3 regions of the Pseudomonas sp. ADAK13 genome follow, and region 1 is predicted to be linked to each of the others. Evidence: predicted binding sites of a transcription regulator. Region 1 holds the regulator's gene; each other region holds the start of a gene.
The links. Region 1 encodes FliA, which starts transcription of late flagellar genes. Its sites were predicted from a motif close to CTAAAGTTTNNNNNNNNNNNGCCGNTAA; they were not measured.
Positions count from the first base shown of each region.

Region 2: the regulator FliA is predicted to act here: its motif matches at 4,971-4,998, upstream of HKK54_RS09860 (methyl-accepting chemotaxis protein).
Region 3: the regulator FliA is predicted to act here: its motif matches at 2,263-2,290, upstream of HKK54_RS03910 (flagellar protein MotY).

Region 1 is NZ_CP052860.1:267,482-278,099, forward strand. It holds gene HKK54_RS01220 (CheW domain-containing protein) at 1-678, opposite strand, end outside; gene HKK54_RS01225 (ParA family protein) at 830-1,618, opposite strand; gene motD (flagellar motor protein MotD) at 1,670-2,557, opposite strand; gene HKK54_RS01235 (flagellar motor protein) at 2,573-3,313, opposite strand; gene HKK54_RS01240 (protein-glutamate methylesterase/protein-glutamine glutaminase) at 3,313-4,434, opposite strand; gene HKK54_RS01245 (chemotaxis protein CheA) at 4,484-6,706, opposite strand; gene HKK54_RS01250 (protein phosphatase CheZ) at 6,718-7,506, opposite strand; gene HKK54_RS01255 (chemotaxis response regulator CheY) at 7,525-7,899, opposite strand; gene fliA (RNA polymerase sigma factor FliA) at 8,070-8,810, opposite strand; gene fleN (flagellar synthesis regulator FleN) at 8,807-9,640, opposite strand; gene flhF (flagellar biosynthesis protein FlhF) at 9,762-10,618, opposite strand, start outside.
Region 2 is NZ_CP052860.1:2,111,897-2,122,514, reverse strand. It holds gene HKK54_RS09880 (PepSY-associated TM helix domain-containing protein) at 1-683, opposite strand, end outside; gene HKK54_RS09875 (TonB-dependent siderophore receptor) at 755-3,247, opposite strand; gene HKK54_RS09870 (FecR domain-containing protein) at 3,353-4,336, opposite strand; gene HKK54_RS09865 (sigma-70 family RNA polymerase sigma factor) at 4,333-4,833, opposite strand; gene HKK54_RS09860 (methyl-accepting chemotaxis protein) at 5,113-6,993, shown strand; gene HKK54_RS09855 (SRPBCC family protein) at 7,110-7,559, opposite strand; gene HKK54_RS09850 (amino acid adenylation domain-containing protein) at 7,587-10,618, opposite strand, start outside.
Region 3 is NZ_CP052860.1:804,363-814,980, forward strand. It holds gene HKK54_RS03905 (argininosuccinate synthase) at 1-1,161, opposite strand, end outside; gene HKK54_RS03910 (flagellar protein MotY) at 1,291-2,199, opposite strand; gene pyrC (dihydroorotase) at 2,356-3,402, shown strand; gene rnt (ribonuclease T) at 3,399-4,076, shown strand; gene HKK54_RS03925 (peroxiredoxin) at 4,142-4,744, opposite strand; gene HKK54_RS03930 (bacterioferritin-associated ferredoxin) at 4,982-5,200, shown strand; gene bfr (bacterioferritin) at 5,401-5,871, shown strand; gene grxD (Grx4 family monothiol glutaredoxin) at 5,949-6,287, opposite strand; gene HKK54_RS03945 (molybdopterin oxidoreductase family protein) at 6,387-8,483, opposite strand; gene argF (ornithine carbamoyltransferase) at 8,928-9,848, shown strand; gene HKK54_RS03955 (ABC transporter ATP-binding protein) at 9,845-10,618, shown strand, end outside.

The DNA.
Region 1 (10,618 bases):
GCTGCGCCATTTGATTTCGTTGGGGTCCAGGCGCAGCGAGCGGCTGACTTGATGCACCGCCAGCCCCCACTCATAGCCCTGGACCGAAATAACGTACTGCAGGCCCTGGCGGAAATCGTCGCGATAACGGTCGGGCATCACCCAGCGCGCGGTGTCCAGTACCTTCAAGTTGCCCTGCTGGCTCGGCAGGATCCCGAGAAACCACTCCGGCTGTCCGAACAGCGACGTCAACTCCTGGCCCTCCAGAGAGTAGATCGAACCCAGGCACACCAGCGGCACCGCCAGGGTCAGCCCGGCAACGTCGAACAGCAAACATTCGAACGGCTCGGCGGCCCACGCCGGCCGGCCATCGCCCTGTACCGGCGGCGGCGTGATGCTCGGCGGGAGGTGAACCTCAACCACCGGTTCCACCACTGCGGGGGCGACCACGACCGGCGCGACGGGCACGGGCACAGCAACCGGTGCAGGTTCTGCTACGGGCACCACCAACGCATCGCGGGCCTGTTCTTCCAGGACCGCCAACTGAAACTCGTCCAGAGCCGCCGGCTCAGGCTCGATGACTTCATCGAGGATCAGAATCGGTTCCGGCATTTCCTCGGTGGCGTCCTGGAGCAAGGCGTCCAGATAGGACTCCAGCGCCAGTTGCGGCCGGGTCTTGAAATCAACGGGACGGTTCATCTGTATGCCCACGCGCAAGCCCCATCAACCCTGTATTCAGAGGTTATCGGCCTGTGGGTGTCCAGACTTGAATCGGGAGCCGGTTTTGTCAGGAAAACCGCGGCGTCTGCATCGCTGGCAAGCCAGGCTCCTACAGGGCTGTTTATGGTCATCACGCCACCTGCGCCACAAGTTGCTGGGACAGCAGATGCTTGAGCAATGCCCGGTAGGCCAGTACGCCACGGCTCTTGCCGTCGAATTGCGAAGGCGTCAGCCCGGCCCGGCTCGCATCCCGCAGGCGCGTGTCCACCGGGATGTAGCCTTGCCAGATGGTGTCCGGATAGGCGTCACGCAAGACGCGCAAGGTGCCGAGGGATGCCTGGGTACGCCGGTCAAACAGGGTCGGCACGATGCTGAACGGCAGCGCCTGTTTGCGCGAGCGGTTGATCATCGCCAGGGTGCTGACCATGCGCTCCAGGCCTTTGACGGCCAGGTGCTCGGTCTGCACCGGGATCACCAACTGCTGGCTCGCAGCGAGGGCGTTGACCATCAGCACGCCCAGCAACGGCGGGCTGTCGATAATGGCGTAGTCGAAGTCCTGCCACAGCTGCGCCAGGGTCTTGGCGATCACCAGCCCCAGGCCGCTTTGCCCCGGTGACTGACGCTCAAGGGTGGCCAGGGCGGTGCTGGACGGCAACAGCGAGATCTTTTCATTGCTGGTGGGCAACAACAGTTGGCCCGGCAAATCGGCCGGCACGCTGCCCTTGTGCAGGAACAGGTCGTAGCAACTGTGCTCCAGGGCATCCGGGTCGTAGCCGAAATAACTGGTCATGGAGCCGTGGGGGTCCAGGTCGACCACGACCACACGCTTGCCGGCCTCGGCCAGCAAGCCGGCCAAGGCGATGGAGGTGGTGGTTTTACCGACACCACCCTTTTGATTGGCAACTGCCCAGACTCTCATTCGGATTGTTCCTCCCGGCAGGCACAGGCTCGACCGAGAAATTGCATGGGGTTATAGAGCCGGTGACGGAGAATTGACGGCATTCCCGCGAACCGGCGCCTTTACGGGCGCTGGTGCAGTTTGTGTGCCAGCCCGCTTCAAGGCGGCATCCGGTGTTGCATTGGCAGTGCCGGTACCGGTCAGGCTGCGGCGCACATCCAGGTTACGCGACACCACCAGCACCACCCGACGGTTGCGCGCGCGGCCTTCCGCCGTGGCGTTATTGGCCACCGGCTGGAACTCGCCGTACCCCACCGACGCCAGGCGCCCGGGGTTCACGCCCTGCATCGCCAGCATTCGCACAATACTCGCGGCGCGGGCCGAAGACAGCTCCCAGTTGGTCGGGTACTGCGCGGTACTGATCGGCAGGTTGTCGGTAAAGCCTTCAACGTGGACCGGGTTCTCAAACGGTTTGAGGATCGCCGCCACCTTGTCGATGATGGTGAACGCCTGGTCGCTGGGCATCGCATCGGCGCTGGCGAACAACAGGCTGGAATTCAGCTCGATTTCCACCCACAGCTCATTGCCGCGTACGGTCATCTGATTGGAGCTGATCAAATCACCAAAGGCTGCGCTGATGTCATCGGCGATGCTTTTCAGTGGGTCGCTGGTGCCACCGATGCCGGCGGCGGTTTCATCGCTATCGTTGACCAGCGGCTTGGCCGGGGTCACGGTCTTGGGGCGTTCTTCGCCGATCGGAATCGGCTTGAGGGCGCGGTCGGCGTCGTTGAACACGCCGATCAGCGCCTGGGAGATGACTTTGTACTTGCCTTCGTTGATCGAGGAAATGGAGTACATCACCACAAAAAACGCGAACAGCAGCGTAATGAAGTCGGCGTAGGACACCAGCCAGCGTTCATGGTTGACGTGTTCTTCAGGCTCGCGGCGGCGACGGCTCACAACAGATACCTCCCATCAATCCATGAAGCCCTGGAGCTTCAATTCGATGGAGCGCGGGTTTTCACCCTCGGCAATCGAGAGGATGCCTTCGAGCAACATCTCGCGATAACGCGACTGGCGCATGGCAATGGACTTGAGCTTGCTGGCCACCGGCAACAACACCAGGTTGGCACTGGCCACGCCGTAGATAGTGGCGACGAACGCCACGGCAATCCCGCTGCCCAGTTGCGACGGATCGGCCAGGTTGCCCATCACGTGGATCAGGCCCATCACCGCACCGATGATGCCGATGGTCGGCGCGTAGCCGCCCATGCTTTCAAAGACTTTGGCGGCGTTGATGTCGCGGCTTTCCTGGGTGTAGAAATCCACTTCCAGGATGCTGCGGATCGCTTCCGGCTCGGCGCCGTCCACCAGCAATTGCAGGCCTTTGCGCGCGTAGCTGTCAGGCTCGGCATCGGCCACGCCTTCCAGGCCCAGCAAGCCTTCCTTGCGCGCCGTGAGGCTCCAGTTGACCACGCGGTCGATGCCGCCCGGCAGGTCGACCCGCGGCGGGAAGATGATCCAGATGAGGATCTGCATGGCACGCTTGAACGAACTCATGGGCGACTGCAACAACGCTGCGCCCACGGTGCCGCCGATCACGATCAACGCTGCCGGGCCGTTGGCCAGCGCGCCCAGGTGGCCGCCTTCGAGGTAGTTGCCGCCGATAATCGCGACAAACGCCATGATGATGCCAATCAGGCTCAGTACATCCATTAGAGGCAGGCCTCCACCAGGTGCTTGCCGATGTCGTCCAGGCTGTAGACGGCGTCCGCCAGGTCGGCTTTGACGATGGCCATGGGCATGCCATAGATCACGCAGCTGGCTTCATCCTGGGCCCAGATCGCGCTGCCGCCCTGCTTGAGCAGGCGCGCGCCTTCACGGCCGTCGGCGCCCATGCCGGTCAACACCACCGCCAGAACTTTGTCGCCGTAGGACTTGGCCGCCGAACCGAAGGTGATATCCACACACGGCTTGTAGTTCAGGCGTTCGTCACCCGGCAGGATTTTGATCGCGCCACGGCCGTCGACCATCATCTGCTTGCCGCCAGGGGCCAGCAGCGCCAGGCCCGGACGCAGGATGTCGCCATCCTCGGCTTCCTTGACGCTGATGCGGCACAGCTTGTCCAGGCGCTCGGCGAAGGCCTTGGTGAACGCGGCAGGCATGTGCTGGATCAACACGATCGGCGCCGGGAAGTTGGCCGGCAGTTGGGTCAACACCCGCTGCAAAGCCACCGGGCCACCCGTGGACGTACCGATGGCCACCAGCTTGTAGGCTTTGCGCTTGGGCGCAGGCGAATGCGCAGTGGGCGCAGCCGTACGCACAGGGGCGACGGCCGGACGCGCAACCGGCGCAGGTGCCGGGCGACCAAAAGTGCTCGGGGCGGCCGGTGGCGGCGTAACCGGTGCCGGTGCCGGCGCACTGAACAGGCTGCGGCGGTTACTGCGGGAGATGCTGTGCACCTTCTCGCAGAGCATCTGCTTGACCTTCTCGGGGTTGCGCGAGATGTCTTCGAAATTCTTCGGCAGGAAGTCCACCGCGCCGGCATCCAGCGCATCCAGGGTCACCCGGGCGCCTTCGTGGGTCAGCGAGGAGAACATCAACACCGGCGTTGGGCAGCGCTGCATGATGTGCCGCACCGCCGTAATGCCGTCCATCATCGGCATCTCGTAGTCCATGGTGATCACGTCCGGCTTGAGGGCCAGGGCCTGATCGATCGCCTCTTTGCCGTTGGTGGCCGTGCCGACCACCTGGATATTGGAATCCGATGAAAGAATTTCCGAGACGCGGCGGCGGAAGAAACCCGAATCGTCCACCACCAGGACCTTGACTACCATAAACACTCCGTTAGGCCGGGCGAGGGACAACCGCCCTGCCCGGGCCGAATCAAATACGCCGTGCGGCGTAACGCTTGAGCATGCTCGGAACATCGAGAATCAGCGCGATCCGACCGTCACCGGTAATGGTCGCGCCCGACATGCCCGGGGTTCCCTGCAGCATTTTGCCCAAAGGCTTGATGACCACTTCTTCCTGGCCCACCAGTTGATCGACGACAAAGCCGATACGCTGGGTGCCCACGGAGAGAATCACCACATGACCTTCGCGCTGCTCTTCATGCTTGGCCGAGGCCACCAGCCAGCGCTTGAGGTAGAACAGTGGCAACGCCTTGTCGCGCACGATCACCACTTCCTGGCCGTCCACCACGTTGGTGCGCGACAGGTCGAGGTGGAAGATTTCGTTGACGTTGACCAGCGGGAAGGCGAAGGCCTGGTTGCCCAGCATCACCATCAGGGTCGGCATGATCGCCAGGGTCAACGGCACCTTGATGACGATCTTCGAGCCCTGGCCCTTGGTCGAGTAGATGTTGATCGAGCCGTTGAGCTGGCTGATCTTGGTCTTCACCACGTCCATGCCCACGCCACGGCCCGACACGTCGGAAATCTCGGTCTTGGTGGAGAAGCCCGGGGCGAAGATCAGGTTGTAGCACTCGGTATCGGTCAGGCGGTCGGCGGCGTCCTTGTCCATCACGCCACGCTTGACGGCGATGTTGCGCAGTACCGTCGGGTCCATGCCCTTGCCGTCATCAGTGATCGACAGCAGGATGTGGTCGCCTTCCTGTTCGGCCGCCAGAATCACTTTGCCCTGGCGACTTTTGCCCGAGGCTTCGCGTTCTTCCGGCGTCTCGACGCCGTGGTCGACGGCGTTGCGCACCAAGTGGACCAGCGGGTCGGCCAGGGCCTCGACAAGGTTTTTGTCGAGGTCGGTTTCTTCACCCACCAGTTCCAGGTTGATCTCTTTCTTGAGCTGGCGTGCCAGGTCGCGAACCAGGCGCGGGAAGCGCCCGAAGACTTTCTTGATCGGCTGCATCCGGGTCTTCATCACCGCGGTTTGCAGGTCGGCGGTGACCACGTCGAGGTTGGACACGGCCTTTTGCATGGCCTCGTCGCCGCTGTTCAGGCCCAGGCGCACCAGGCGGTTACGCACCAGCACCAGTTCGCCCACCATGTTCATGATGTCGTCCAGGCGCGCGGTATCAACCCGCACGGTGGTTTCGGCTTCACTGGCCGGTTGCTTGTCCGGGGCCGGGGCGGCAGCCGCACGAGCGGGCGCAGGTGCAGCCGTCGGTGCAGGCTTGGCAGCCACGGGCGCAGCGGCCTTGGCGGCCACCGGAGCCGGCGTTGCCACCGCAGCGGCGGCCGCAGCAGCCGGTGCAGCAGTGCCGACGGCTTCGGTGAACTTGCCCTTGCCGTGCAGTTCATCCAGCAGCGCTTCGAACTCGTGATCGGAGATCAGGCCATCGGCAGCCGGTGCAGCGGCAGCGGCGGGTGCTGCAGGTGCAGCGGCCGTGGCGGCGACTTCCGGCAGTGCATCGGCGGCAAACGAGCCTTTGCCGTGCAACTGGTCCAGCAGCGCTTCAAATTCGTCGTCGGTGATTTCATTGCTGGCAGGCGCCGCGGCTTCCGTTGGCGCTGGCGCTGCGGCCACCGCGTCCGGGGCAAACTGGCCCTTGCCGTGCAACTGGTCGAGCAACGACTCGAACTCGGCGTCGGTAATGTCTTCAGTGGTCGGCACCATGGCCGGCGCACTGGCCGCTGGAGCCTCGGCTTCGGCCTTGACGGCGTTCAGCGAGTCCAGCAGTTGTTCAAATTCGCTGTCGGTGATGTCGCCCGCAGGCTCGGCGACAGGCTCAGCCACCGCTTCAACCACCGGTGCATTGGCCGCAGGTTCTGCCAGGCGCGCCAGGGCGGCCAGCAGTTCCGGCGTGGCTGCAGTGATCGGTGCACGTTCGCGCACTTCACTGAACATGCCGTTGACCGCGTCCAGTGCTTCCAGAATCACGTCCATCAGTTCCGAGTCGACGTGCCGCTCACCCTTGCGCAGGATGTCGAACACGTTCTCGGCGATGTGACAGCACTCCACCAGCTCGTGGAGCTGGAGGAAGCCGGCGCCCCCTTTTACAGTGTGAAAACCGCGAAAAATTGCATTGAGCAGGTTCGCATCATCCGGTCGGCTTTCCAGCTCGACCAGTTGTTCGGACAGTTGCTCTAAAATTTCGCCGGCCTCTACAAGGAAATCCTGAAGGATTTCTTCATCGGCGCCGAAGCTCATGGGTGTGCTCCTTAGAAGCCTAAACTGGACAGCAAATCGTCTACGTCGTCTTGCCCGGATACAACGTCTTCACGTTTATCGGCATGAATCTGCGGACCTTCACCCTTGGCGAGGTGTTTTTGTGGATCTTTTTCAGAAAGGATCGCTTCGCGGTCATGTTCGATGCCTGCAAACCGGTCAACCTGACCCGCCATCAACACCAGTTTGAGCAGGTTGCTTTCCACTTCGGTGACCAGTTGGGTCACGCGCTTGATCACCTGGCCGGTCAGGTCCTGGTAGTCCTGGGCCAGCAGAATGTCATTGAGGTTGCTGGAAACCGTGCGGTTCTCCTGCTCGCTGCGGGACAAAAAGCCGTCGACCCGACGCGCCAGTTCACGAAACTCTTCAGCGCCCACTTCCCGCCGCATGAACCGGCCCCAATCGTTGCTCAGGGCCTTGGCTTCACTGGCCATACCGTTGACCAGAGGCGTGGCGTTTTCCACCAGGTCCATGGTGCGGTTGGCCGCCGCCTCAGTCAGCCTGACCACATACGACAGGCGTTCGGTGGCATCCGTGATCTGCGAGATTTCTTCGGCCTGGGGCATGTGCGGGTCAATCTGAAAATTGACAATCGCACTGTGCAACTCACGGGTGAGCTTGCCCACTTCCTGGTACAGGCCGCGGTCACGGGTCTGGTTGAGCTCATGGATTAACTGCACCGCGTCGCCGAACTGGCCTTTTTCAAGGCTTTCGACGAGTTGATGAGCATGTTTTTTCAGGGTCGACTCAAAGTCGGCCTGCGATGATTCTTTATGCTCCATAGCTCCCCCGTGGCAGCATCAATGACCGATGCGTTCGAAGATTTTTTCGATCTTCTCTTTCAAGGCCAGTGCAGTGAATGGCTTGACCACGTAGCCGTTAACCCCGGCCTGGGCGGCTTCGATGATCTGTTCACGCTTGGCTTCAGCGGTCACCATCAGCACAGGCAGGCTGCGCAGTTTTTCATCAGCGCGCACGTGGCGCAGCAGATCGATACCGGTCATGCCCGGCATGTTCCAGTCCGTTACCAGAAAGTCGATGCTCCCGCTGTTGAGGATCGGAATCGCCGTAATGCCGTCATCCGCCTCGACCGTGTTAGTGAACCCAAGGTCACGCAACAGGTTTTTTATGATCCGCCGCATCGTTGAGAAGTCATCAACGATGAGGATTTTCATGTTCTTGTCCAATTCGACCTCCAAGCAGTCTTAAACGCGCCCAGCACCTGGGCGCGCCATATCAATCAACAGGCGTTACACAAAAAGGACTACCGGGGGCGCACCACGGGCCAAGCCCGTCCGGACGCAAGGCCTGGACGGTATCGTTCGCAGTGTCCCCACACTGCCTGTCAGCGCGCTCGCCACTCTCCCAAACGCCCCCGCAAGCGGGCTGCGCACTGGCTGTGTAACTGGCTGACCCGCGATTCGCTGACGCCCAGGACCTCACCGATTTCCTTGAGGTTCAGCTCTTCGTCGTAGTACAGCGCCAACACCAGTCGCTCACGCTCCGGCAAATTGGCAATCGCGTCCGCCAGCGCAGTCTGGAAGCGTTCATCTTCCAGATCGCGTGACGGTTCGAGATGGGCACTCGCGCCGTCCTCGTGCAGCCCTTCATGTTCGCCGTCCTGCAAAAGGTCGTCGAAACTGAACAGGCGGCTGCCCAAGGTATCGTTCAAAATCCCGTAGTAATCATCGAGACTCAATTGGAGTTCGGCCGCAACTTCGTGATCTTTAGCGTCGCGACCGGTTTTTGCTTCAATTGAGCGAATTGCGTCACTCACCATCCGTGTATTGCGGTGCACCGAACGCGGCGCCCAATCACCTTTACGCACTTCATCGAGCATGGCCCCACGGATACGGATACCCGCGTAGGTCTCGAAACTCGCGCCCTTGCTCGCGTCGTACTTGGTCGACACTTCGAGCAAGCCGATCATCCCGGCCTGGATCAAGTCTTCGACCTGGACGCTGGCAGGCAGGCGCGCCAGCAAGTGATAGGCAATGCGCTTGACCAGCGGCGCATAGCGCTCGATCAATTCGACCTGACTGTCACGTGCCGACTTCTTGTAAAGGTTGTAGCCGCTGGCTGTCATAGCACCGGTCCTGCGCTCGTCTGATGCACCAATCGCTCGACGAAAAACTCCAGATGCCCACGCGGGTTGGCGGGCAACGGCCAGGTATCGACCTTCTGGGCAATAGCCTTGAACGCCAATGCGCACTTCGAACGAGGGAACGCTTCATAGACCGCACGCTGCTTTTGCACGGCCTTGCGTACGCACTCGTCGTAAGGAACTGCGCCAACGTATTGTAAGGCGACATCGAGGAAGCGATCTGTGACCTTGGTCAACTTGGCGAACAGATTGCGCCCCTCTTGCGGGCTTTGGGCCATGTTGGCCAGCACACGGAAGCGGTTCATGCCGTAGTCACGGTTAAGCAGTTTGATCAGGGCGTAGGCGTCGGTGATCGAGGTGGGTTCGTCGCACACCACCAGCAACACTTCCTGGGCGGCGCGCACGAAGCTGACCACGGACTCGCCGATGCCGGCGGCGGTGTCGATCACCAGCACGTCGAGGTTGTCGCCAATGTCGCTGAACGCCTGGATCAGGCCGGCATGTTGCGCCGGGCTCAGGTGCACCATGCTCTGGGTGCCGGAAGCGGCCGGCACGATACGAATCCCGCCGGGCCCCTGCAACAGCACGTCGCGCAGCTCACAGCGGCCTTCGATCACGTCGGCCAGAGTATGTTTGGGCGTCAGCCCCAGCAGAACGTCGACGTTCGCCAGCCCCAGGTCAGCATCCAGCAGCATGACGCGACGGCCAAGCTCTGCCAGGGCCAGGGACAAATTCACTGACACGTTAGTTTTCCCGACGCCACCTTTGCCGCCGGTCACCGCGATCACCTGTACGGGATGCATGCTGCCCATTTTATTTCTTTACCTTGTCTTGCTTAGACGCAGGCTACATGACTTGGCCGCGCGAACTGCTGGCAGACCATCGATGTAGATACATTGCACTGTCGTTTTGTGTTGCCTGTTCATGTTGACCTCAGCCGACCCGTTTGTTCGGACTGTGGTAGAGGTCGGCGAACATGTCAGCCATCGCTTCCTCACTCGGTTCTTCCTGCATTTGCACGCTGACAGCCCGGCTGACCAACTGATGACGGCGCGGCAGATGCAAATCATCCGGGATCCGCGGCCCGTCGGTCAGGTAGGCGACCGGTAATTCATGGCTGATAGCCAGGCTCAACACTTCGCCCAGGCTCGCTGTTTCATCCAGTTTAGTCAGGATGCAGCCCGCCAGCCCGCAGCGTTTATAGCTGTGGTAGGCAGCTGTCAGTACCTGCTTCTGGCTGGTCGTGGCAAGTACCAAATAGTTTCTGGATTTGATCCCGCGCCCGGCCAGGCTTTCCAGTTGCATGCGCAAGGCCGGGTCGCTGGCTTGCAGGCCAGCGGTATCGATCAACACCACGCGCTTGCGCAGCAGCGGGTCGAGGGCGTTGGCCAGGGACTGGCCCGGATCGACGTGGGTCACCGGCACATTGAGGATGCGGCCCAGGGTCTTGAGCTGTTCCTGGGCGCCAATGCGGTAGCTGTCCATGCTCACCAGGGCGATGTTCTGCGCGCCGTACTTGAGCACGTAACGGGCGGCCAGCTTGGCCAGGGTAGTGGTCTTGCCCATGCCGGCAGGGCCGACCATGGCAATCACGCCGCCTTCTTCCAGGGGCTCGATTTCCGGGGTAACAATCATCCGCGCCAAGTGGGCCAGGAGCATGCGCCAGGCCTGCTTGGGTTCTTCAATTTGGGTGGTCAGTTGCAGCAGGTCACGGGACAACGGGCCAGACAGGCCAATGCGTTGCAGACGGCGCCACAGGTTGGCCTGCTGCGGCTGGCTGCCCTGCAACT
Region 2 (10,618 bases), 1.8 Mb from region 1:
CTCGGCAAATTCATCGCCACGCTGCTGACCGCGATCGGCAGCAACAACAACCAAAGCCACAACCCGCCTGCTCGATGCAGATCGAAGTTCAAGCGGTACGCGTGACCGCCCTTGATCTTCCACGCCGTTGACCATTTCTTCCAGAAGGGTTTGCCCCTTGGCAGGGTCAACCACAGCGCGATAAAGCAATCGAATACCCAGGCAATCGCCACCAGCCCCATCAGCCACAACCCCCAGTTACCCGGCAGTGTCAGGTTGTAGTGAAACTCCAGAATGAACGGTATGAAGTTCTCACGCTGAAAGCAGCACGCGCCCCAAAAACGCCGGCCCATTGCTTCGCCGGTGACCGGATCGAGATAGAACACCTGGTTAGGCTCGTCAAAGGGCTTGCCCGTCGCCGGGTCGTTTCTCGCTACCGCCGCCAGCAGAGCGGTATGCCCTGCCTCTTGTGGATACTCCATGTACCAGACTTGCAGCGTTGGATGTTGCCGCTGCAACTTTTCCACCAGGTCACCTGGCGGCAATGCCGAGCCCTTGGCCGTTGCTTCGTAGAAGCCGGGATTAAGCCATTCATCCAGCTCGTGGTTGAACGCCAAAAGACTGCCCGTAATTCCCGCCATCATCAAAAACAACGCCGTTGCCAGTCCGATGTAGCGATGAAGTAAAACCATCAATGCGCGCATAAAAATCTCCTGCAAAAACGACAAAGCCAGCGCCTGGAATCAGGAACTGGCTTTGTATGAATCGAGTAGGATTAGAACTGGTAGCTCACCGTCGCACTCACGTTGCGCTCTTCACCCAGGTAACAGAAGTTCAGACTGGCGCACGACGCCACGTAGGACTCGTTCGTCAGGTTGTTGGCATTCAGGCGCACATCCACACCCTTCAACCCCACCTTGCCCAGGTCATAACCCATCGATGCATCAAACAACGTGTAGGCAGGTACCTTCATGGTGTTCTCCGCATCTGCCCAGCTGTAGCCGACATAACGAACACCGCCGCCAAGACGCAGGCCGTCCAGGGCGCCGCTGTCGAATTTGTAGTCTGCCCACACCGAAGCCATATGACGTGGCGCCTGGGTTGGCGAATTACCCTTGTTCTCGATCACGTTGTCCGCCGTGCTCAACGTGCTGACCATCGACTTCGAATACTCGATGTCGGTGAAGGTATAGCTGCCCAACAACTTGAGGTTGTCGGTCAACTGCATATGCGCCTCCAGCTCCAGGCCTTGGGAGCGCACAGCACCGACCGCGCGATAGAAGTTTTCCTGCGGCAGCTTGGTCGCCAGGTTCTCCTGATCGATGCGGAACAGCGACGCGGTGAACAGGTTGTCGGTACCCGGCGGCTGATATTTCAAGCCGACCTCCCACTGAGTGCCGTCGGTAGGCGCCAAAGGATTACCAGCGCTGTCCGAATAGGAGTTCGGATTGAAGGACTCGGAATAACTGACGTAGGGCGCAACGCCGTTATCGAACAGGTAAAGTGCCCCTGCACGTCCGGTCAGCTTGGTGCGTTTATCACTGATCTCCGTGCCCAGGGGCCGGCCAACCTCAGCAATGCGATTCTCATCAGAGGTCTCGACCCAGTCCTGACGCAGCCCGAGGGAGAACCGCCACTTGTCCATTTCAATCAGGTCTTGCAGGTAAACGCCGGTCTGCTCAAGCCTACGCAGATAGCTGGTCGGGCTGTAATAACTGATCTCGGAATTACCATACACCGGAGTGAATGCATTGATGGGCGCCAGCGATCCGCTGCTCCAATCCACCACGGTTTTGCGCCGCTGATAGTCCGCCCCCATCAGCACGGTGTGTTTGGTCGCGCCGGTAAAAAATTCGGCCTGCAGCATGTTGTCGATGATGAACGCATGCAACTTCTCGTCACCGCCTGAGTAGTAGCGATTCAGCTCATTACTCGTGGGCGTAGTCCATCCATAGGCGTACACCTGATCCAGGCGGACCTTGGAGTCCAGATAACGAAAGTTTTGCCGCGCCGTGAAAACATCATTGAAGCGGTGCTCAAACTGATAGCCGAACGACTGCTGATCACGCTTGTACCCATCAATGCCCGGCTCACCCTCGAAGAAGTGATTGGAGATCCGCTGGCCATTGCGCTGATGCAACGCCCCATCTGCCGGCATGCCTCCGTGGTAGCCACCGTCGGGATCGTGTTGCAGATAGGCCTGGAGCGTGAGCGACGTGTCATCGGTAAAGTCGATGCTCAAGGTCGGCGCCAGCGCGTAGCGTTTTTCCTTGGCGTGGTCGAACTGCGTGTCGGACTTATCCGCAAGCCCGGTCAGTCGGTAAGCAATACGCTTGTCGTCATCCACCGGGCCGCTGAAGTCGAAACCCATGCCTCGCTGCCCTTGCGATCCCACGGTGGCCTGCACCTGATGGTAAGGCTCAAACAACGGCTTCTTGCTGGTCAGCGCCACCAGCCCACCCGGCGAGCTGCGCCCGTACAACACCGACGACGGGCCCTTGAGAATATCCACCCGCTCGAGGAAATAGGGGTCCACTTGCATGGTGCTATAGGTCCCGCTGTCCCCCATGGACTTCAAGCCGTCGAGGTAGATGTTATCCACCGAACCGTCGTTGAAACCACGCATCGCCACGTAGTCATAACGGTGAGTGGCACCGTACGGGTTGGTAAGCACGCCTGGGGTGTAACGCATGGCCTGGGCAACGGTTTGCGAGCCCTGGTCGTCCATCTGCTCACGGGTCACCACCGAAACTGTTTGTGATGTTTCCAGCAGCGCAGTACTGGTCTTGGTGGCGATCTGGCTGTGGGTTGCGTTGTAGCCGTCCATGCTGCCCAGGGCGTTACCCAGGGCGAAGCCTTTGATGTCGGTAGTCGGCAAGGTCAGCGCTTCACTTTCGGGCTGGGCCTGCAACACGAAACTTACGTCGTCCTGTGGCTGTGCCTGCAAGCCGGATCCATTGAGCAACTGGCTCAGGCCCTGCTCCGCGGAATATTCACCGTGCAGCCCGGCAGACTGGCGGCCCTGAGTCTGCGCAGGCGTGCTGGAAAGGGTGATGCCTGCCTGACGGGCAAACTGGTTGAGCACATCGCTCAGCGGCCCGGCAGGGATGTCATAGCGCTGGCTGATGCGCTCGACCCCGCTATCCGCCGCGACCCCGGCCACCGGCAACAAGCCGATGCCCATCGTGGTCGACAGCAGCGCTGCCCGTACGGCTTTACCGAGCAAAGGGTAGGAAGAGGGTGAGTTACTGAAAAAACGCACAGTCATTATCGAGGTCCGTAGAGGTCGCTGAAGGCAGATTGAAATGCTTACTGTCTAAGCCGGACTCACGGAAAAAAGCCGCCAAAAATAAATCGGGCGCGACAACAATAGTCAGGCCTGACGCTCCAGGCTCACCCACCAGCGGGTGCGATAGCGCAGGTGCACAGGCAACGTCTGCGGAAGGATCGCCAACAGTTTCTCGGTGTCTTCCAACCGAAAAACGCCGGACAGGCGCAAGTCTGCGATATCGCTTGAGCAGCCCAGGTAACCATGGCGATAGCGCCCCACCTCTGCCAGGAAGTCGGCAAGGCGCATGTTGCGGGTGACGATCAATCCATCCGCCCAGGCCCCGGCATCCATATCCAAAGGCGGCGCCAGAATGGCCTCGTTCTGACGCACCAGGTAGCTTTCTCCTGCATGCACCTGAGTGAACAGGCTGTCCGCCGTATGGGGCGAATGAATCGCCACATTGCCTGACGCCACACTCAAGCGAGTGCAATCGCTGTCCTGGCGCACCACGAACCGCCCGTCGATGCCTTCGAACAAACCATGACGCGTGCGAACCAGCAGCGGTGCCGTCGTTGCAGCGCCGCAGGTCACCAGGATTTCCCCGCGTACCAGCGTGATCAAGCGTTGCTGCGGGTTGAAGTCCAGGTCCACCGCGCTGTCGGTATTGAGTTGCAGGCGTGTGCCATCCGGCAATTGCACGCTGCGGCGTTCGCCGGTGGCGGTGGCCAGGTCCGAGGTCCAGCGTTGCCAGCCGGTAAGGTCTCTGCTGACCCAGGCCGCCGAACCGATCAACACCACACCCGACAACACCTTCAACGCTTGCCGGCGCCCGAGCCGCTGGGCGCTGTTCTCCAGCGCCACATGGGCCCCGGGAATTGCCGCCAGCTGGCTGCTCAGTTCATGTTGCAGTGCTTGCACGCGTTGCCAGGCCAGCTCGTGTTCATGATGAGCCTCGCGCCAGTGCTCGCATTGCGCCTTCAGGCGGATATTGGTGCGATTGTTACGCAAGCGCAGCATCCAGCTGATGGCCTGTTTCACCACCTGCGGATCGATTCCTGCGCGTGCAGTGTTATCCATCGGGGTCATGCCTCATACCGCAGCACATAACAGTGATACAGCGCCTCGGCGACATACCGCTCCACCGAGCGCAACGACACGCCCATCTGCTGCGCAATCTGCTTGTAAGTCAGGCCGTCGCACTGAGCCAGTAAAAACGCCTTACGCACCTTGGGCTTGAGCCCGTCCAGAAGCCGGGCGATGGACTCCAGCAATTCCAGAATCAACGCACGCTCCTCAGCGCTCGGTGCCACGGCTTCGGGCAAGTGGGCGATGGATTCCAGATAAGCCCGTTCGATTTCTTCGCGACGCCAGTGATCAATCACCAAGCCCCGGGCGATGGTGCGCAGAAAGGCGCGAGGGGCCTTGAGTTCGAAGCGTTCGGTTTTTTGCAGCAGGCGCACGAACGTGTCCTGGGCCAGGTCCGCAGCATCCGCGGCGTTACCCAGGCGGCTGCGCAGCCAGGTGTTGAGCCAGCCGTGATGGTTGCTGTAAAGCGTCTGTACTGCGTACTCGGGAGAGGGCATTCACACGGCCTGGCGAAGCGTCACAAATGATAATTAGTCGCATTGTCGACAAGGCTGAAAAATTTTGCAACTCCCGCCGTCAGATGGCTACCGCCGGTCGGCTTCTGACGCTAAAAGAGGATGCTTCTCACAAATTCCTAAGATTTATCCTGGAGTGGCCGAAAGCCTGACGAGCCATGCGTGCACCGAAATAGAGCAGTCGCAGAGTCTGCCTATACCGTTACATGGAATGTTGCATCCGGCACGCTCACCCCCTTTTGGCAAAAAGAAGTCAATGAAATGAATCTCAAGTTCAGTCATAAAATTCTGTTGGCCGCGTCAGGCGTAGTGGTTCTGGCCTTCGCGTTATTCACGTTCTACAACGACTACCTGCAGCGCAACACCATCCGGCAAAACCTGGAGTCGTCGATTCAGCAATCCGGTGAACTGACCGCCAGCAGTGTGCAGAACTGGCTCAGTGGCCGGGTACTGGTACTGGAAAGCCTGGCGCAAAACGTGGCCCATCAAGGCAGTGCTGCCGACCTTCCGGGGTTGGTCGACCAGTCGGCATTTACCTCCAACTTCCAGTTCACCTACGTCGGTTCAACCAACGGTGTATTCACCCAACGGCCCGACGCCAAAATGCCCGATGGCTACGACCCGCGTCAGCGCCCCTGGTACAAGCAAGCCGTTGCGGCCGACAAGACCATGCTCACGCCGCCCTACATGGCAGCGGTGGGTGGGCTGATCGTGACCATTGCGATGCCGGTGAAAAAGAATGGTGAATTGCTCGGCGTGGTCGGTGGTGACCTGAGCCTGCAAACCCTGGTGAAGATCATCAACTCGGTGGATTTCGGTGGTATCGGCCATGCGTTCCTGGTCAGCGGTGACGGCCAGGTGATCGTCAGCCCGGACCAGGACCAGGTGATGAAAAACCTCAAGGACATCTACCCGGGCAGCAACGTGCGCATCGAGAAGCTCAATCAGGAAGTGGTTCTCAATGGTCAGGAACGGATTCTGTCCTTCACCCCGATCAGCGGATTGCCGAATGCAGACTGGTACATCGGCCTGTCGATCGACAAGGACAAAGCCTACGCACCATTGGGCAAGTTCCGCACCTCGGCATTGATCGCCATGTTCATCGCGGTCGCCGCCATTGCGGTGTTCCTGAGCCTGCTGATCCAGGTCTTGATGCGTCCCCTGACCACCATGGGTCGCGCCATGCAGGACATCGCCCAGGGCGAGGGTGATTTGACTCGCCGCCTGACCGTGGAAAGCAAAGATGAATTCGGTGACCTGGGCAGTGCTTTCAACCAGTTCGTCGAGCGTATTCATGCGTCAATTTCCGAAGTGTCCTCGGCCACCCGCCAGGTGCACGACCTGTCCCAGCGGGTAATGGCTTCGTCCAACGCGTCGATCATCGGCTCCGACGAACAAAGCGCCCGCACCAACAGCGTGGCTGCAGCGATCAACGAACTGGGGGCCGCCACTCAGGAAATCGCGCGCAACGCCGCCGATGCTTCGCAGCACGCCAGCGGTGCCAGTGAGCAGGCCGATGACGGGCGCAAAGTGGTGGAGAAAACCATCCTGGCGATGTCAGAACTGTCGCAGAAAATCAGCCTGTCCTGCACGCAGATTGAAACCCTGAACGCCAGCACCGACAACATCGGGCACATCCTGGATGTGATCAAAGGCATCTCCCAGCAAACCAACCTGCTGGCCCTCAACGCCGCGATTGAAGCCGCGCGTGCCGGTGAAGCGGGTCGTGGGTTTGCGGTGGTGGCGGATGAGGTGCGCAACCTCGCGCACCGTACCCAGGAATCGGCGGAAGAGATCCACAAAATGATCACGTCGCTGCAGATTGGCTCGCGTGAGGCGGTCACCACTATGAACGCCAGCCAGACCTCCAGCGAAGAAAGCGTCGAGGTCGCCAACCAGGCCGGCGAGCGCCTGGTCAGCGTGACTCAGCGAATTGTCGAGATCGACGGGATGAACCAGTCGGTAGCGGCCGCGACCGAGGAGCAGACCGCGGTGGTGGAAACCCTCAATGTGGACATCAACCAGATCAACCTGTTGAACCAGCAGGGCGTGGCCAACCTCAACGAAACCTTGAAGGATTGCGACGCGTTGTCTCAACAGGCCAACCGGCTGAAGCAGTTGGTCGACAGCTTCAAAATCTGACGATGACCCTGTAGGAGCGAGCTGGCTCGCGAAGAGCGTCAACGATAACGCAGCGCTATCAGATAGCCCGCGTTGCCTTCTCGTTTTTCGCGAGCAAGCTCGCTCCTACAGTAAGGTCAGCCAAACATCTGCCGCACATTCTCCAGCGCGCTGTCGGCGAACGCCTGCACAAATGCTTCAAACCCCTCCTTACCGTGCTCAACCGGCTCGGCAATGATCGTCCAGGTCACTTTCGAACTGCACTCCCCCAAAGCCTCCACACGTATCGCCGCCCATAGCCGGGCCACACCAAGGGTGTTGTAAATCGTTGTCCAGGTCATCTGCATGGCCTGTTCGTCGCGGCTGTTGAGTTGCTCCACTACCAGGTTTCCGTCGTGGAAGAATTTCTTGCGCAGCGACCCCATGCCCGCGCCGGTCATCTCTATGTGCGCCAGCGCGGGGATGAATCTGTCAAACCCTGCAAAGTCCCCCACCACTGCCCACACGTGGGCGGCGTCACGGGCAATCACCACTGAAGACACCACTGGCCTGGCGCATGGGTTGCGAATCAACGTATCGGGTTTCATTAGATTTTCCTTCGGTTAAGCGCCTGATTACAGGAAGCCGATGCTCTTGAGGTACTCGCAGCCCTTGCGCAACAGCGCCGGACTTTTTTCGGGGTAGTGCGCGCCCATCTGCTCGACACCACGCCGGGCGTTGTCATGGCCGATCATCGAGGTGTCGCCGATGTCCTCCTCCAAACCATTGAGATAAAAACCCAGCACGCCGAACAGCGCATTGCGGCTATCCACCGTGTGCAGGTGACGTTGCCAGTGGGCCACGCTCACCCACTCGAACCCATGGCCGGCCTGGCGAAACGCATCGACGTAGGACTCCCAGCTCAAGGGTTGCGGATTGTGCAGGTTGAACACATTTCCCCCAGCACTGCAGCGCCCGCTGTGGAACGCAACAAACCGCGCGAGAAAGTCCACCGGCATCAGGTCAAAATTCAACCCCAGGCGGGGCATCAGGCCCAGTTGCAGTGAGCCCTTGAGCATTAACATCAGGCGATTTTTCTGTGGCTCGCAGACACCATTGCGGCAGTTGAAACTGATGTTGCCGGGACGGTGGATATTGACCCAGGCCCCTTGCTCGACGGCACGCCCCAGCAGGCGTTCCGCGACCCACTTGGACAGGTTGTAGCCATTCTGGATATACAGCGGCGGTGTGGTGGCAGCGGGCGTTTCGAGTACCTGGCCTTGTGCGTCGATGCTGCTGGCCGCCGACAGTGTCGAGATGAAATTGAAGACCTTCTTGCGCCGGGTTTCACACAGGCGCAGGCATTCCAGCACGGGCTCGACGTTGTCCTTGGCCAGCGTGGCGTAATCCATCACATGATTGACGTGGGCGGCGTTGTGCACCAGCACGCCGAACTCCCCGGCGAGGTAGTCATACACCTCGCTGGCCAGGCCAAGGCGCGGCTGACTGATGTCGGCGGCGTATACCCGTACCCGACTCAGGTCCAGGTGTTCCAGGCGGTAATCGCGCAGCGCCTCGGCGAACCTCACAGTGGCTGAATGCCCGGGGCGCTCACGCACCAGGCACGCCACCTCAAGTGCGCCCTCGGCCAGTAACGCCTCGACGATATGCACCCCGAGAAAACTGTTGGCCCCGGTCACGATCACCTTGCGGGGTTCACCCGCCTGGTCCGCTGGCAACATCTGCATGTCCAGTTCACGCAGCGCATCCCGTGTTGCCTGGCTGGCCGGCGCTTCAGGGACCGCGCCGTCACCCATCAGCGCCGCCAGGGTACGGACGGTGGGCGTTTCGAAAAAACGGTTAAGGGAGAGGCTGCGACCGAACTGCTCGCGGATACGCAGCAACATCGTCGACAACAGGATGGAATGGCCGCCGAGCTCGAAGAAGCTGTCCTGCGTCGACAGCTGTGCAACGGGCACGCCGAGCAACTCGCTCCATAGCTTCAGCAGCTGCGCCTGCACCGGTGTCTGCGGCGAGCAGCGGTTGATGGCCGGCACCGGTTGAATCGGCAGCGCCAGCAAGGCCTGGCGGTCGACCTTGCCATTGGGCGTACACGGCATGCTCCCAAGCTCCGTGCACAGGGCAGGTTGCAGATAGTCGGGCAGTGTTTGCCGGGCATGTTGCTGGAGCGCAGACAGGGTGCCCTGGGCCTCCGGTTGCGCGACAAACGCCAGGATCCGCTGATCACGGTCGATCACCACCGCCACCTGGCGAAACAGCTGGCTGCTGCGCAGGCAGTGTTCGATCTCTTGGGGCTCGACCCGAAAGCCACGGATCTTCACCTGCTGATCCCGACGCCCGCCCAGCTCGATGCCATCTTCCGTCCATTTCGCCAGATCGCCGCTGCGGTAGGCCCGCAAGGTCTGGCCGTCGGGCAACGTCAGGTGTACGAAATGCTCGGCGGTGTTCTGCGGCTGATTGAGGTAACCCAGGCTGACACCGGGACCGACGATGTACAGCTCGCCCATCACCTGTTCATCCACCGGTTGACGTTGCTCGTCGAGGATCAGTACCCGGCTGTTGGCGATGGGCGTCCCCACGTTGCGATTGCTGTCGCCCGGCTGCAGCGCGCGGTGGGTCACCAGCACGGTGGCTTCCGTCGGCCCATAGAAGTTGTGCAAGGAGCACTGTCCCGCCAGTTGCTCGATGACACAGGGCTCGCAGACATCACCTCCGGTTATCAGGTGCGCCAGGCCCAAGGGTTGATCCCGCGGGAGGATGCTCAGCAGTGCCGGCGGCAGGAAGGCATGGGTCACGCGCTGTTGCCGGATCAGTTCCACCAGTTGTTGCGGGTCGCGCCGCGCGTCTTCACCGGGCACGATCAGCTCGGCGCCTGCGATCAGGGGGGCGAAAATATCAATCAGCGAAGAGTCGAAGCTCAATGGTGAGAACTGCAGCACCCGGCTGTGCTCGCTCAGTTGCACATGGCTGCCGAACCAGGCAGTGAAGTGGGCCAGGTTGTACTGACTCAGCAGCGCGCCTTTGGGCTGGCCGGTGGTGCCCGAGGTGTGCAGCACCATGCAAGGGGCGTCCATGGCCGGGCGCTGGCGCAGTAGCGGCGGGGTGGCGTGCGTGTCGAGGGGGCTGACATTCAGGGCGGTAAAACGGCCTCGCAGTGGATGCCGGCCGTCCTCCAGCAGCACCGAGACGCCGGCGTTTTCCAGCATGGCTTGTTGGCGTTGTGGCGGGTGGCCCGGCTCCAGTGGCAGGTACACCGCGCCGCAGCCCAGCACCGCGAGGATGCTGGCGTACAGCTCAAGGGACTTGCCCAGGCAAACGCCAATTACCTGCGGTGTGTCGCCGGCCTCAAGCAAAGGCCAAAGATGCTGCTGGATAGCCAGGCTCTTGCGATGCAACTGTCGATAACTCAGCACGTTCCCGGCGATGTTCAGCGCCGGTCGTTCGGCGAAGGTTTGAAGACTGATCTCCAGTCGTTCGATCATGGGCACCTGGGCTTGTTGCTGCAGCGCCGAGTCGGCGGTCTGGTTAAAGCGATGCAGGTACGCCAACGATGCGAGCGCTTGCAGGCTGTGTTCGGGAGCATCGGAGGCGATCGCGGTTTGCGAAAAATAGCCCGCGTCCCGGGAGAAACCGCTGACGTGTTGGG
Region 3 (10,618 bases), 540 kb from region 1:
GATGAAGCCTGCCGCGTCCGCCTGGTTGTAGGCGCCGCCATCTTCTTCGAAGGTGGCGATATTGGCATCGAACAGCGATTCGTCGGACTTGCGGCCGGTCACGATCACGTTGCCCTTGTACAGCTTCAGGCGCACGACACCGTTCACGTGGACCTGGGAAGCATCGATCATCTGTTGCAACATCAGACGCTCAGGGCTCCACCAGTAGCCGGTGTAGATCAGGCTGGCGTACTTGGGCATCAGCTCGTCTTTGAGGTGAGCCACTTCACGGTCCAGGGTGATGGACTCGATGGCGCGGTGAGCGCGCAGCATGATGGTGCCGCCCGGGGTTTCGTAGCAACCACGGGACTTCATGCCCACGTAACGGTTCTCGACGATGTCGAGGCGGCCGATACCGTGTTCGCCACCGATGCGGTTCAGGGTCGCCAGTACGGTGGCCGGGGTCATTTCGACGCCGTCCAGCGCGACGATGTCGCCGTTGCGGTAGGTCAGTTCCAGGTACTGGGCCTTGTCAGGAGCGTTCTCCGGGGAGACGGTCCATTTCCACATGTCTTCTTCGTGCTCGGTCCAGGTGTCTTCCAGCACGCCGCCTTCATAGGAGATGTGCAGCAAGTTGGCGTCCATCGAGTACGGGGACTTCTTCTTGCCATGACGCTCGATCGGGATGGCGTGCTTTTCAGCGTAGTCCATCAGCTTTTCACGGGACAGCAGGTCCCATTCGCGCCACGGAGCAATCACTTTTACGCCTGGCTTCAAGGCGTAGGCACCCAGTTCGAAACGCACCTGGTCGTTACCCTTGCCGGTGGCGCCATGGGAAATGGCGTCGGCGCCGGTTTCGTTGGCGATTTCGATCAGGCGCTTGGCGATCAGCGGACGTGCGATGGAGGTACCCAGCAGGTACTCGCCTTCGTAGACGGTGTTGGCGCGAAACATCGGGAAAACGAAATCGCGGACGAACTCTTCGCGCAGGTCGTCAATGTAGATCTCTTTCACGCCCATGGCTTGCGCCTTGGCACGTGCAGGTTCGACCTCTTCGCCCTGACCCAGGTCAGCGGTGAAGGTCACCACTTCACAGTTATAAGTATCCTGCAGCCACTTGAGGATCACCGAAGTGTCCAGGCCGCCGGAATACGCGAGAACGACCTTGTTTACGTCGGCCATGCCATCACTCCACGGGGTTGTACGGAAAGGCGTCGATTCTACCGACCAAAACCGTGAAATTACAGAGGCGCGACAGCAAATGAAGATAAAGCGACAGATTATGTCGAGCGGGCGACGAAACGCCGGACCTTATGAGGTGGCGGCGGCGTTGCCCGGCGCTTTGGCCTGTGGAGCCGGTTTCTCGGGGGCTGCCACCCGTTCGAGTTGAATATTCACCCGGCGGTTTTTCGCCCGGTTGGCCGGGTTGGTGTTCGGCGCCAATGGGTAGCTTTCGCCGTGAAAGCGCAGGGTAATCTGCGATTCCTCAATGCCATTGGCCTTGAAGTAGTCCATCACCGCCAGGGCACGACGCCGGGAAACATCACGGTTGGTCAGGCGATTTCCGCTGTTGTCGGAGTGACCGTTCAACTCGATGTGATTGACCGTAGGGTCGGCTTTCAGGAATTCGAGAATCACCGACAGTTTTTTCTTGGCCGCCGCGTCCAGTTCAATGCCTCCACCCGGGAAGCCCACCTCGGTCTGTTTGACCTGCTCGAAATTCATCGGCAGCAGCTTGGTGGTGCACATTTGGTAGTCGTTGTAGGCCTTGCTGAATTTCGCCGGTAACAGGCGGATTTCGGAGTAACCACCCTCACGGCTATAGTGACGCACCGTCGGGCTGCGACCTTCAAGCAGGCCGGTAAACAAGCGTCCCGCCTGGGCCTGGGAACTATTAAACAGCACATCGCCACTACCGATCCGCACTGCACCCAGGTTGATATCACCACGTCCCGGTTGCCACGGCGCAGCCGCTGCCAGCAGGGTTGCGGAACCGCCGCCCATCGAACCGTTAAAGGCTTTCAGACGAAACGTCGCCTGCTCGCCGGCCCGGCGTACGAACTCGCCCGTACCGAAATCGGTGATCGGCTGGCTCAATCGGCACTCGAATTTATCGCCCTCCACTTTCCACTCAATATTCTCCAGACGTGTCTGGAACGTGAGGGCCATCGCGGGCAGGCTGGCGAACACACTGAGCAGGGCTAGATAATGCTGGCGCACGGGAGGCTCCACTGGTTTCTACAACACATCAAGGCGTCATACATCGTTAAGGCATACCCAGGGATATCGGTCGCATCCTGCAAAACTTGATAGCGAGTGCCTGCAAGAGTCTTTTCCGGTAGCATTCCCACCAGATTGACCCGCCTGGAATCCCCAATGTCCGACCGCCTGACCCTGCTGCGTCCCGACGACTGGCATATTCATCTTCGCGATGGTGCTGCGTTGCCCCAAACCGTGGCCGATGTAGCGCGCACGTTTGGCCGCGCCATCATCATGCCTAACCTGGTACCTCCGGTGCGTAACGCCGCGGAAGCCGATGCCTATCGCCAGCGCATTCTTGCTGCACGACCGGCCGGCAGCCGCTTTGAACCGTTGATGGTGCTGTACCTGACCGACCGCACCCAGCCCGAAGAAATTCGCCATGCCAAGGCCAGCGGTTTCGTGCACGCCGCCAAGCTGTACCCGGCCGGTGCGACCACCAACTCCGATTCCGGCGTAACCAGTATCGACAAGATTCTGCCGGCCATCGAAGCCATGGCGGAAGTCGGCATGCCGTTGCTGATCCACGGTGAAGTCACCCGTGGCGATGTCGATGTATTCGATCGTGAAAAGATCTTCATCGACGAGCACATGCGCCGCGTGGTGGAGTTGTTCCCGACCCTCAAGGTCGTGTTCGAGCACATCACCACCGCCGATGCCGTGCAGTTCGTCACCGAGGCTTCGGCTAACGTCGGCGCGACCATCACCGCGCATCACCTGTTGTACAACCGCAACCACATGCTGGTGGGCGGGATTCGGCCGCACTTCTATTGCCTGCCGATTCTCAAGCGCAACACGCACCAGGTGGCGCTGCTGGATGCCGCCACCAGTGGCAGCGAGAAATTTTTCCTCGGTACCGACTCCGCGCCCCACGCCCAACACGCCAAAGAAGCAGCGTGCGGTTGTGCCGGTTGCTACACCGCCTATGCGGCGATCGAGTTGTATGCCGAAGCGTTCGAACAACGCAACGCGCTGGACAAGCTTGAAGCGTTCGCCAGCCTCAACGGCCCGCGTTTCTATGGCCTGCCGGCGAATACCGACCGCATTACCCTGGTCCGTGAAGACTGGACCGCCCCCACCAGCCTGCCGTTTGGCGAGCTGACCGTTATCCCGCTGCGCGCCGGTGAAACACTGCGCTGGCGCCTGCTGGAGGAACACCCGTGAGTGAAGACCATTACGACGACGACCAGGAACACGGCGGCGGTGGTGGCGGTTCCCGTCACCCGATGGCCGAGCGGTTCCGTGGCTACCTCCCGGTCGTTATCGACGTAGAAACCGGCGGCTTCAATTGCGCCACTGACGCATTGCTGGAAATCGCCGCCACGACCATCGGCATGGATGAACAGGGTTTCGTGTTCCCGGAACACACCCATTTCTTCCGCGTCGAGCCGTTCGAAGGCGCCAACATCGAAGCCGCAGCTTTGGAGTTCACCGGGATCAAGCTCGATCACCCACTGCGCATGGCCGTCAGTGAAGAAGCGGCGCTGACCGACATCTTCCGTGGCGTGCGCAAGGCGTTGAAGGCCAACGGCTGCAAACGCGCAATCCTGGTGGGCCACAACAGCAGCTTCGACTTGGGCTTCCTCAACGCGGCTGTGGCGCGCCTGGACATGAAACGTAACCCGTTTCACCCGTTCTCCAGCTTCGACACCGCGACCCTCGCTGGCTTGGCCTATGGCCAGACCGTGCTGGCCAAAGCCTGCCAGGCCGCCGGTATCGACTTCGACGGTCGTGAAGCCCACTCGGCCCGCTACGACACCGAGAAGACGGCCGAGCTGTTCTGCGGCATCGTCAACCGCTGGAAACAGATGGGCGGCTGGGAAGACTTCAACGACTGAAGCCAAACCCCGCGCATAAAAAAACCGGCCTTCTCAGGCCGGTTTTTTTGTCCCGCGAATCCGACTTACAGCTTGCCGGCGTTCTCGGTCAGGTAAGCCGCAACGCCTTCTGGCGAAGCGTTCATGCCTTTGTCGCCTTTTTTCCAGTTGGCAGGGCAAACTTCGCCGTGCTCTTCGTGGAATTGCAGAGCGTCGACCAGACGGATCAGCTCTTCCATGTTACGGCCCAGCGGCAGGTCGTTGATGATCTGCGAGCGGACAACGCCCTTGTCGTCGATCAGGAATGCGCCACGGAAAGCCACGCCGCCTTCGGACTCAACGTCGTAAGCCTTGGCGATGTCGTGCTTCATGTCGGCAGCCATGGTGTATTTGACTTTGCCGATACCGCCATCATTGATGGCAGTGTTGCGCCAGGCGTTGTGGGTGAAATGGGAGTCGATGGAAACGGCTACCACTTCAACGTTGCGCGCCTTGAAATCGTCCATGCGGTGATCCAGAGCGATCAGCTCCGAAGGGCAGACGAAGGTGAAGTCCAGCGGGTAGAAGAACACCAGGCCGTATTTGCCTTTGATGGCTTCAGACAGTTTGAAGCTGTCTACGATTTCGCCATTGCCGAGGACGGCGGGTACGTCGAAATCCGGGGCTTGTTTGCCGACGAGTACGCTCATTGGGTATCTCCTGATGGTGGTGACTGAAGTAAAAGGATCCGCCCCAGTGTGCCGCAGCTAAACGACAGGCCTGTGACGCGATCACGCTTCGTGAAGACCGACCATCATACCGGAAAAAAGCCGTTCGTCAGTGAGCCCGCTTGCAAACAGCAAGCCTTGTGAAACTACTTTGACAATCATTCTCGTTAACATTAAGATCCGTCGCACTTAAGCCTTAAACCGCGATGGTTCTCCCTTATGTATGTCTGCCTCTGCACTGGCGTCACCGACGGACAAATCCGCGAAGCGATCTATGAAGGTTGCTGCAGCTACAAGGAAGTACGTGAAACCACCGGCGTGGCCAGCCAATGCGGCAAATGTGCCTGCCTCGCCAAGCAAGTGGTACGGGAAACCCTGACGCAGCTGCAAACTGCCCAGGCTGCGATCCCCTACTCAGCAGAATTTACACACGCATAATTGGCGTGTTTTAAAGAACCGGACTTAGTGTCCGGTTTTTTTATGCCCGAAATTCAAACAGTTAGCGCCAAGACGCGGAACACAAACATTCTTATTCCGATTAATTTTCATTTATTATTCAATAACTTAGGTTTGACAGTAGTCAATACGCCGCTCAAACTCCGCCTTATATACAGCTAATACAGGGCAGGACCCCAATCATGAAAGGCGACATTACAGTCATCCAGCAACTCAACAAAATCCTTGCCAATGAACTGGTCGCGATCAATCAGTACTTCCTGCATGCACGCATGTATGACGATTGGGGCCTGGAAAAGCTGGGCAAGCGTGAATACAAAGAATCCATCAAGGCCATGAAGGACGCTGACGCGCTGATCAAGCGCATCCTGTTTCTGGAAGGCCTGCCGAACGTGCAGGACCTGGGCAAGCTGAACATCGGCGAGCACACCCAGGAAATGATCAACTGCGACCTGAACTTCGAGCGCAAGAGCCACACCGACCTCAAGGCCGCCATCGCTCATTGCGAAACCAAGGGCGACTTCGGCAGCCGCGAGTTGCTGGAAGATATCCTTGAAGACCAGGAAGAACACATCGACTGGCTGGAAACCCAAATCGGCCTGATCGACAAAGTGACTATCGAGAATTACCTGCAATCGCAGATGGGTGAATAACCCTTAGTTCCCGGCCACTAAAAAGCCCCGCTCTCTTTCGAGAAGCGGGGCTTTTTATTGCCGCAGCCTGGAAAAAATCAGGCTTCGGTCTTCGCCGCAGCCTTGGCTGCTGCGTCTTTGATCAGTGCCTGCAACGAACCATCAGCGGCCATTTCGGTGATGATGTCGCTACCGCCGACCAACTCACCGGCCACCCACAGCTGCGGGAAGGTTGGCCAGTTGGCGTACTTCGGCAGGTTGGCACGGATTTCCGGGTTCTGCAGGATATCCACGTAGGCGAATTTCTCGCCACATTGCATGATTGCCTGGGAAGCCTTTGCGGAGAAGCCACACTGAGGCGCGTTAGGTGCGCCTTTCATGTAAAGCAGAATAGTGTTGTTGGCAATCTGCTCTTTGATCGTTTCGATGATATCCATGGAACACCTCGGCTGGAACTTTCCGACTCATGGGTCGGCACGGTGGCGCATTGTAACGCAAACCCCAGCGTGACGCTCGGACTCCCCGACAGACAATCCTTACGCCGCCGCCACCTGCACCGGCACGCCATTCAACGCCGCGTTACCCGACAGCTCATCCAATTGCCGCTCGTCCGTCAGATCGTTTGCGCTCGCCCCCGGCTGCCCGCTGGCGATGGTCATCTGCACGCCCGGACGGCCGTGGCCCCAACCGTGAGGCAGGCTGACCACGCCGGGCATCATGTCCCGGCTGGCCAACACCTCCACTTCGATCATGCCGATGCGCGAACTCACGCGCACTCGCTGCCCATCAATAAGCTGACGGTGGGCCAGGTCGTCGGGGTGCATCAGCAACTGGTGACGGGGCTTGCCCTTCACCAGTCGGTGGTAGTTATGCATCCAGGAGTTGTTGCTGCGCACATGGCGACGGCCAATCAGCAGCAACTCATTCACCTCGGGCACCGGCTGTGCGGCAAAACGCGCAAGGTCGGCGAGGATCACCGGCGGCGCCGCCTGCAGATGGCCATTGGCGGTTTTCATGCGGCCCGCCAGGTTCGGCTTCAGCGGCCCGAGGTCCAGGCCGTGAGGATGATCCGCCAGCGCGGCAATGGACAACGTATCGCCATAAGGCCCGGCCCGCAGCCCGAAGTCGATCATCTGCGCGGGCGGCATGGTGGGCTTGAGTGCATGACCGGTTTTCGCGGCAAACGCCTGGGCCAGGCCGACGAAGATTTCCCAGTCATGCAACGCACCCTCGGGTTTTGGCAGGATGGCGCGGTTGAAGCGGGTGACATTGCGCACTGCGAACATGTTGAACGTGGTGTCGTAGTGATCGTTTTCCAGGGCCGAGGTGGACGGCAGGATCAGGTCGGCATAGCGCGTGGTTTCATTGATGTACAGGTCGACACTGACCATGAACTCCAGCCCATCCAGCGCCTGCTCCAGTTGCCGGCCGTTGGGCGTGGACAGCACCGGGTTCCCCGCCACCGTCACCAGGGCGCGGATCTGTCCTTCACCCTCGGTGAGCATTTCTTCAGCCAATGCCGACACAGGCAACTCGCCACCGTACTCTGGCCGCCCGGAAACCCGGCTCTGCCAGCGATTGAAATGCCCGCCGGAGGTGGAGGCGACCAGGTCGACTGCCGGCGTAGTGCACACGGCGCCGCCCACGCGGTCCAGGTTGCCGGTGACCAGGTTGATCAACTGCACCAGCCAATGGCACAGCGTGCCGAAGGCCTGGGTCGACACACCCATGCGGCCATAACACACCGCCTTGTCAGCCGCAGCGAAGTCCCGCGCCAACTGGCGGATCTGCTCGGCAGGCACCGCGCATTGGCGGCTCATGGCCTCGGCGGTGAACCCGGCCACGGCCTGGCGCACTTCATCCAGGCCGTCGACCGGTAGGTGACTGTCACGGGTCAAGTTCTCGGCGAACAGCGTATTGAGCAAGCCGAACAACAGCGCCGCATCGCCACCCGGGCGCACAAACAGATGCTGGTCGGCCATCGCTGCCGTCTCGCTGCGGCGCGGATCAATCACCACCACTTTGCCGCCCCGGGCCTGGATCGCCTTCAGGCGTTTCTCCACGTCCGGTACGGTCATGATGCTGCCGTTGGACGCCAGCGGGTTGCCGCCGAGGATCAGCATGAAATCGGTATGGTCGATGTCCGGGATCGGCAGCAACAGGCCGTGGCCGTACATCAGGTGACTGGTGAGGTGATGGGGCAACTGGTCCACGGAGGTGGCGGAAAACCGATTGCGGGTCTTGAGCTGGCCGAGGAAGTAATTGCTGTGGGTCATCAGGCCATAGTTGTGCACGCTCGGATTGCCCTGGTACACCGCCACCGCATTTTGCCCATGGCGTGCCTGGATGCCCGCGAGGCGCTCGGCTACGAGCGCAAAGGCGTCGTCCCACGGGATCGGCTGCCATTCACTGCCCACCCGCAACATGGGCTGGTGCAGGCGATCCGGGTCGTTCTGGATGTCCTGCAGGGCCACGGCCTTGGGGCAGATATGACCACGACTGAACGTGTCCAGGGGGTCGCCCTTGATCGAGGTGATCGCCAGGCTCCCGTCTTCGCCCTGGGTGGTTTCCAGTGTCAGGCCGCAGATGGCTTCGCACAGATGGCAGGCACGGTGGTGGAGAGTCTTGGTCATGGCCAGTCTCTTTATTGTGGGCTGAACGCTTCGGACAAAAACTATGGCCCGCCCCAGGCAGCAGCGCCAGCAACGTTCGTCGTGTGAATCCAGCGGCATCAGGCCAGGGCATGAAGAAACATCAGGAAATGTTTCAACGCCCTCCGGCAGCCCGCTGAAACCGACGTACCCTGGCCTGCGCCCGCCCTCGCGCATTGCAATATGAAGTAACGCCAGTGTACAAATGACCCGCTGCTGTCAGGAAACAGGCTTCAAAAGCGCCCTCCCCGCGTCCTTGAACTCCCCTAAAAACTGTAGCCCTATTGGTAAGACGCGACATTTAATTATAAGATCGCGCCTTCCCCTATTTCGTCGCCCCGTGCGGCTTTCGCCGCAGGTCTCGCCCGTTTTCAAAATAAACAAGGCTTTGAGTATCTGCGGTCTGTTGCAAAAAGGTAGTTAATGATGAGCGCAAGGCACTTTCTCTCCCTGATGGATTGCACGCCCGAAGAGCTGGTCAGCGTGCTCCGTCGAGGCATTGAGCTTAAAGACCTGCGTAACCGCGGCGTACTGTTCGAGCCTTTGAAAAACCGCGTGCTCGGGATGATTTTCGAGAAGTCGTCGACCCGCACCCGTGTGTCCTTCGAAGCCGGCATGATCCAGCTCGGCGGCCAGGCTATCTTCCTGTCGCCTCGCGATACCCAACTGGGTCGCGGCGAGCCGATCAGCGACTGCGCGATTGTGATGTCGAGCATGCTGGATGCGGTGATGATCCGTACCTTCGCCCACAGCACCCTGACCGAATTTGCCGCCAACTCCCGCGTGCCTGTGATCAACGGCCTGTCCGATGACCTGCACCCGTGCCAGTTGCTGGCCGACATGCAAACCTTCCTCGAACAGCGCGGCTCGATCCAGGGCAAGACCGTGGCCTGGATCGGCGACGGCAACAACATGTGCAACAGCTATATAGAAGCGGCGATCCAGTTCGACTTCCAATTGCGCGTCGCCTGCCCTGACGGCTACGAGCCGGATGCGCGCTTCCTGGCCCAGGCCGGCGACCGCGTGACCATCGTCCGCGACCCGCGTGAGGCGGTCATCGGCGCGCACCTGGTGAGCACCGACGTGTGGACGTCCATGGGCCAGGAGGAAGAAACCGCCAAGCGCCTCAAGCTGTTCGCCCCGTTCCAGGTGACCCGCGCCCTGCTCGACCTGGCCGCGCCGGACGTGCTGTTCATGCACTGCCTGCCCGCCCACCGCGGCGAAGAAATCAGCCTCGACCTGCTGGATGATCAGCGCTCGGTGGCCTGGGCCCAGGCAGAAAACCGCCTGCACGCACAAAAGGCCTTGCTCGAATTCCTGGTGGCGCCGGCGTACCGCCCTGCATGAGCCAGCCATTACTGCTGAACCTACGCAATCTGGCATGCGGTTATCAGGATCAACGGGTGGTGCAGAACCTCAACCTGCACCTCAACGCTGGCGACATCGGTTGCCTGCTGGGCTCCTCGGGCTGCGGCAAGACCACCACCCTGCGAGCCATTGCCGGGTTTGAGCCGGTGCACGAAGGCGAGATCAGCCTGGCGGGCGAAGTCATTTCCAGCGCCGGTTTCACACTGGCCCCGGAGAAACGTCGCATCGGCATGGTGTTCCAGGACTACGCGCTGTTTCCACACCTCAGCGTGGCCGACAACATCGCCTTCGGCATTCGCAAACACCCGCAAAAAGAGCGTGTGGTCGCCGAACTGCTGGAACTGGTGAACCTGAAGAACCTCGGCAAACGCTTCCCCCACGAGCTCTCCGGCGGCCAGCAACAGCGCGTCGCCCTGGCCCGCGCGTTGGCGCCGGAACCGCAACTGCTGCTGTTGGACGAACCCTTCTCCAACCTCGACGGCGAACTGCGGCGCAAGCTCAGCCATGAAGTGCGCGACATCCTCAAGGCGCGGGGCACCAGTGCGATTCTGGTGACCCATGACCAGGAAGAAGCCTTCGCGGTGAGTGATCATGTCGGCGTGTTCAAGGAAGGCCGCCTGGAGCAGTGGGACACGCCCTACAACCTCTACCACGAACCGCTGACGCCCTTTGTCGCCAGCTTTATTGGCCAGGGTTACTTTATTCGCGGGCAATTGAACACGCCGGAATCGGTCACCACGGAGCTGGGC